2 regions of the Brevibacillus sp. HB1.3 genome follow, and region 2 is predicted to be linked to the other one. Evidence: predicted binding sites of a transcription regulator. Region 2 holds the regulator's gene; the other holds the start of a gene.
What was found. Region 2 encodes LexA, which represses DNA repair genes until DNA is damaged. Its sites were predicted from a motif close to CGAACATATGTTCG; they were not measured.
Positions count from the first base shown of each region.

Region 1 (3,417 bases), on a different contig from region 2:
GACGGAAACGATTCAGGTCTTGCACGCTTACTGAACCAAACTGGCAAAGCAGATGTAGTCGCAGGTAATTCGTACGAACTGGTTTTAACTCGCCATTATTTGTGTGGAATGCGAGATGAAGAACTTGTTTCGGTTCGTCCGAATCAACTGGCAGACGCCATGGGCAACTATAATGGCTGGGAAATTGTACAAGCTGAGCCCGTCAAGATGATCTTAATGAAACGCGAACAGGATATAGCGCCAGCGTGCAAGGAAAATGGACATATCGGAATAGCTGCGGACGGCATGCTTGCCCTGTTTCATGGTCTGCCCGTTGAACAAGATGTCGTGCAAACCTTTTATCGAATCGATACGGCAAAAATGGAAGCGAGTCTGCCAAAAGAGGAATGGGAGAATCTGAAACGGGGGATTCGCATTCGGAATTTGGCAGAGTATAACAGTGTATTGTCTACCTATGGCGAATACCAATGGAGCGGACAATGAATACGGGTAAACCGAAAAGAAATCCCTTTCGAGCCTTTCGTGTAACAAGCACGTGTGGACTGGAAAGGGATTTTTGTTTCCATGGCTACGGATTTAGTTCAACCGCAATGATTCGCCAGCGTTCCCCCGGGACTTCACGGCGCAAAAGAAACTTCCATGTTCGTCGAAAATTCCCGCCTTCCTCTGCGATGTACGCAAGCCGAACAGGCACCTCTATCAAGAGGGGACCACGTTCGTCTGATGGTATGACGATTTCTGACGTTCGCACAGATTCGATCGCGGACAGTTCTTCTGGAAGTGTGAAGCCGTCTGTTGTCATTCGCATCGAATGGGTGTCGTGCTCATGCAGAGCGGTGAGGAAATAGCCGACCAATTCTTCAGGTGACGCCCCTTTTAGTGTAGTTGCAAGTGCCCCGGAGGCTTTGAGAATCATCATGCTGTGACTGGGATCGGGCTCAGAGCGTCGATGGGTGGAGCTGCCAAAAAAGTGGATGCAAAAATGCCCCGGGAATTCATTACCTTTAATCGCACCAGCACCATGAGGCATTCCGTGCATGGATGCAGCAAAATAAGTACCGTCTACCTCTACCAGAATGGCCCTGCGCTTCCACGACCATTTTCCCTGATAAATGCTCTTCATGATCTGTGTATCCTTGCGCGTCAACGGTTGAACATCGGCATGGCGACTACCTGCTCTGCGCTGGACATCAAAACGTTGTCCTGTCTCTAAATCAATTACCGTACCGAACTCCATCCGTTTTAACGTTTTTTTCACCTGTTCCCAGGGAATGGCTTGTGCAAAATGGACTGCCTCTACGGACTTGACCATTTCTTCGATCTGCTGTCGAAGATCGTTTGCCAACACATAACGACGTGGCATTTCTTTTTCATAAAGCTGGCCATCGTGATCATATACATACATTCGTTTTTTTACGGTCAATGTAGCGCGTACCCAATGCGGGTTATAGGAGGCGATTTCGATAGTAGAGCCCAATATCCGCTTCGTAAATTGCTTTTGGTCAAGGAAGGACATAGTTGTTTGGAAGGAGGAATCGGGTGACACCGATACGGTGACCGTGATGTCGTTCTTGATCTTGGCAAGCGCAGAGTACGGCATGGACAGTGCGATTGCGAAAAAATAGATACAAATAATAAGGACTTTGCTGCGCAATAACCAACACCTCCACAGCTTATCGTTTCAATAAGATGTATGGCTTATGTGGCGTAAATCTTGGTATCATAACGCCATTGCACTTACGCCATACTGATTTCATACGGTGATCGAAGGAGGAGTCTTTAGACCATGTCTACCATGCCTAGAGGTAGCTACAAAGACCAGTTCCATCAGCGTTTGTACGTTCAGTTGAACCAGGGGCACAACAAGCTCAATTACCAACAGATCAACAAGATCAAAGAGCACATGCAAAGTGGCGTAGACGACTATGCCCACATGCAGCATGATGTGTCGGATTCATTCGGAATGAACAAACACTAACAGACGCCGTATAACCCGTTCCTTTTATAGGGAGCGGGTTTTTTATATGGCTGTTCAAAAAAAATCGACTTTTTGTACTTGGATATCAAATGGAAATACACGTTCGCTTTTTGGGTGCTTTGTGTTACAGTAGAGAGTAGAATCTTTGCTCACGGAGAGTGGACTATGCGCATTTTAGGAATTGACCCTGGCATTGCGATTGTTGGCTTCGGGGTTGTGGATAAAGAGGGCAGCCAATTGCGTCCCGTCCAATATGGAAGCATTCAAACAGAAGCTGGATTGCCAGTACCGCTTAGATTGAAACAGATTTTTGAGGCAATGCAGAGCCTTCTGGAAACCTATCGTCCCGATGAAATGTCCGTCGAAAAGCTTTTCTTTAATAAAAACGTGACGACGGCCTTTACAGTTGGTCAAGCGCGAGGAGTTATTATCCTTGCAGCAGAGCTAGCTGGTGTGCCGGTTTATGAATATACCCCAATGCAGGTCAAGCAAGCTGTGACTGGATACGGGGGAGCAGAGAAGAAGCAAATACAGGAAATGACGAAGCTCCTATTGCGGTTAAAGGAAGTACCAAAGCCTGACGACGTGGCGGACGCATTGGGCATTGCGATTACGCACGCACAGTTTCGAGCGTTCATTTCCATTTCGGAAGGGGTCAAGAAATGATTGATTTTGTAGAAGGTACACTTAGTTATCTCGATTCGGAATACATAGTTATCGAAACAGGTGGAATTGGTTATCGACTGTTTTGCCCAAACCCGTACCAATTCGTTCGGTATGAGGGCAACAAAACCAAATTGTTTACCCACCACCACGTGCGGGAAGATGCCATCCTGCTGTACGGCTTTGCCACCCGTGATGAACGCGATTTGTTCCGCAAGCTGCTCGATGTTAGCGGAATTGGTCCAAAAGGCGGATTAGCTATTCTGGCCGCTGCGACGCCTGAGCAGCTAGTGATGGCGGTTCAACAGGAGAATGTTACCTATTTGACGAAATTTCCGGGGATTGGGAAAAAGACAGCCCAGCGCATTATCCTCGATTTGAAGGATAAATTGGTAGGGTACACACCATCTGCGATTTTGACTGTTGCAGCGGGTGATTTGACAGCAGGCGAGCAAGCTGTGTCTGCACTGAATGAAGCACTCGATGCATTGACTGCACTGGGTTACTCTGATGGTGAACTGCAAAAAATCAGAAACACGCTGTCTGAGAAATCAAAAGAGGGCGATGGTGTAGAAAAGCTCATCAAACAAGGGCTTGCGTTGCTCATGAGGGGGTAGGATTTTGGATTCTCGGATCATCACGACGCATATGAATTGGGAAGAAGATGCGGCGGAGCTGAGCCTCCGTCCTCGCTATTTAAACGAATACATCGGTCAGCAGCATGTGAAGGAAAACCTGAAAATTTTTATTGAAGCAGCCAAAATGCGGAAAGAGTC
Region 1 is NZ_JABMIT010000014.1:57,036-60,452, reverse strand. It holds gene HPY31_RS25110 (BofC C-terminal domain-containing protein) at 1-483, shown strand, start outside; gene HPY31_RS25105 (hypothetical protein) at 569-1,654, opposite strand; gene HPY31_RS25100 (hypothetical protein) at 1,787-1,978, shown strand; gene ruvC (crossover junction endodeoxyribonuclease RuvC) at 2,144-2,644, shown strand; gene ruvA (Holliday junction branch migration protein RuvA) at 2,641-3,258, shown strand; gene ruvB (Holliday junction branch migration DNA helicase RuvB) at 3,263-3,417, shown strand, end outside.
Region 1: the regulator LexA is predicted to act here: its motif matches at 2,071-2,084, upstream of ruvC (crossover junction endodeoxyribonuclease RuvC).

Region 2 (3,417 bases):
GACGATCTTTCCGTCTTCAATTGCAAAATTACGCTTTAATCGAACTTCACCACGAACGATCTCGCGCCCCATCCGATAAAACGCGTCTTTGCTCTCACCGGAATAATAAAGACTGGCGATAGGCGCACGCCAATCCACGACGACAGAATCAAATGTATCGCTGCGTACAATTCCCCGTTTTCCTATGTAGACCTGATCCAGCTCGTAGATTTCATCCTTCAAGAAGTCCACTCTGCCGAAATAAGGCTTCTCTCGCCCCTGATCTTCCAGGTAGCGCAAATCCTTTGCCTTTTTAGAGTTAACGACCTGTTTCACATAGTCATCAGTTGCCTCGCGAATTTCATTGCGAATCTGCTCCATTTCTTCATCAATAGCTGAAATGGTTTCATCCAGCTTTTTTTGTTCCAACTCATAATCACGATGCTGTGTACTCACCTTCATTCCCCCTCACATGTATCGTGTCTTTGAACGTATCAGGCCCATTGCCTGGCCAGCCATATTCCAACAGCACATGAAAGTAGACCGACTCCCAAACTGAGAAGGGCATATAAAGTGCCCCGCAACAGATGTCCTTCTCCCCAAAAAGTGACCACTTCCAAGGAGAAGCTAGAGAAAGTCGTAAATCCTCCCATGACACCCGTTGCAAATAAGAGATAGAGTGTTGGAGATAAAATGCCCCGTTCTTTCCCTAGCACGAACAAGATGCCAATGATCAAGGATCCACAAACATTGACGATCCAGGTTCCCCACGGCCATTCCGGCTGATTTGCGAGTAAAGACAATAGGTAGCGCACTAGAGAGCCAACTGCTCCGCCAACCGCCACAGCTATCCACGCCATCGCTTTCCCCCCTGGCAATCAAAGCGTTATGTATGTCACAGAAAAAGACACCCTAGCGTCAAGCGAGGATGTCTGTCGTATCAGTAATTGTTATCTTACTGTTTTGGCTTATTTTCTTCAAGGTCTTCCACATAACGGATGGAATCCAAATTTGCTCTCAGTGAAAGCTTAACGGCGTCAATGTACTTTTGGCGCAATGCTTTTTGCTCGAGCTTTTCCTCTTCGGTTAAACCTTCTTCGCGAGATTTTTTGACCAATTCATTAATGCGTTTAATTTCTGCGTCAGATACCACTGCTGGTTCCTCCCACTCTGTAGTAGTGCCGCTTCATTATACCATATTCGAATAATCCCGCAAGACAGCCGAACACTTACGGCATATCAGGCATGATCAGAGTCTGACCCGGGTAAATCCAGTTGCTATCCAAACCGTTCGCTTCCTTGATTTCTATGATATAGTCACGCACATCCGTATGCTGATCTGAGTAGCGAACGGCTAACGACCATAGACTATCTCCGGATTGTACGATTACTTCTATGCCTTGTGGCTCGTCCATTGGCGAAGCAGCAAACACTAGTTCGGTCAATAAGTAAAAAAAGAGAGTAAATGTAATAAGAAACAAGAGTGCTTGACCTCTCGTGATACCAAAACGAACACGACGTTCTTCTTTCTTCTCAAAACGATTACGTACTGTCGATGAATTCATGATAATGGCCTCCTTACAAACATACGTTCTGTTCTCTTGTAAGCTCATCATAAATGAGAACATATGTTCATGTCAACAACGAAACGAACTTATGTTTGTCGAACGCAAGCTCCCATGGTATAATATAGGAAAATATGTTCGAGGAATCAGGGGTGTCTTTCTATGTCAAAATTATCGAGTAGACAACAAGCCATCATCGAGTTCATACGAAAGGAAGTTCGTGATAAAGGATATCCGCCTTCTGTACGTGAAATTGGAGAGGCTGTCGGACTCGCTTCCAGCTCAACAGTACATGGTCATTTGGCACGCTTAGAGAAAAAAGGCCTCATTCGTCGAGATCCTACCAAACCTCGCGCCATCGAATTGCTTTCAGATGAAGATCGTTTTCAAGACAATTTCGAAGACTCTGTCGTCCGTGTGCCAGTAATCGGAAAAGTAACAGCTGGACAGCCCATTACAGCCATTGAGGATGTGGAAGAATACTTCCCACTTCCAGACAATATCGTGACTTCCGACAAGGTCTACATGCTGCGCGTCTCCGGGAATAGTATGATTGATGCTGGGATTCTCGACGGAGACTACGTCATTGTTCGCCAACAGCACGTAGCGAACAACGGTGACATTGTCGTAGCCATGACAGAAGAAGATGAAGCGACCGTCAAAAGATTTTTCAAAGAAAAGAACCACTTCCGTCTCCAACCGGAAAATGCCACGATGGAACCGATCATTCTGGAGCATGTCACCATTCTCGGTAAAGTCATTGGTGTCTATCGCCTCATTCACTAGTTTCCACGTAAAAAAGGACAGCCTCGGCTGTCCCTTTTGTTTTCTATATGTTATCTGGCGATAAAAAACCAGATGATCATCGTAACTTGCAAGATGACTTTTACGACCGCACTGCCCAAAAATCCAATTAGTGAGCCTACTCCCGCTTTCACTGCTCGCTCCATCGATTGCTTCTGCACCATCAACTCTACGAGAACGACGAATACGAACGGCAAGATCAGCATACCAAACGGTGGGAAGACGAAAATCCCGAGGATAATTCCGGCGGCTGCAGCTATAGACGACCACTTGGACCCCCCGTACTTTTTCACGAAGTACATGTTCGTCAGCAAGTCAGCACCGTAAAGCAGAATGCTTAGAACGACCATTCCCCACCAAAAGGATGTCGGCAATCCCGCTCCCGGATCTGCAATAAAAAAGTGATAGAGCAAAAAGCCCGCCCACAGCAAGATCGTATCAGGTAAAACGGGTAAAAAAATTCCTGCGATGCTTAACAGGAACAATAACACAACCACGACCCACAAAAGTATTTCCATCCACTACACTCCCTTCATTTAGGTATACGAGTGACTACCAATTTCGTTGCGCACTTATTCACTTTTGTCTACACTATTTTAAAAGAAAGTAGACATGGGGGTAGTTTCATGAAAAATTGGCATGATCTCTCTTACTTGAGCAGAGGAACGATGCGCCAAAAAGCGGCGTGGGAAGCGATTCAACAGACGCATATCCTGGAAGTACTAGCCGATTACCGTCCAGTGCTTGCCGGAACCATCCCATTGGACATTGATGTTGAGCAAAGCGATCTGGATATTATTTGCGAGAGTCATGATCTGAATCAGTTTGAGCAGGTTGTTCGTAAAGCGTTTGGCTGCTTAACCAGCTTTGAAGTGACACAACTCGATCTAAAAGGGATTCCCACGTGCGTTATTTCGTTTTTCACAGCTAGCTTTTGGTTTGAATTGTTTGCTCAACCAGTTGCAGTCGAAAAGCAAAATGCTTATCGTCATATGGACATCGAAGCACGATTGTTAGATATAGGGGGCTTGGATGCTTGTATACATATCAGGGCTCTGAAGCAAGACGG
Region 2 is NZ_JABMIT010000010.1:23,971-27,387, reverse strand. It holds gene HPY31_RS21310 (HelD family protein) at 1-435, opposite strand, end outside; gene crcB (fluoride efflux transporter CrcB) at 474-839, opposite strand; gene HPY31_RS21300 (DUF896 domain-containing protein) at 935-1,132, opposite strand; gene yneA (cell division suppressor protein YneA) at 1,209-1,544, opposite strand; gene lexA (transcriptional repressor LexA) at 1,707-2,330, shown strand; gene HPY31_RS21285 (DUF456 domain-containing protein) at 2,381-2,866, opposite strand; gene HPY31_RS21280 (DUF4269 domain-containing protein) at 2,975-3,417, shown strand, end outside.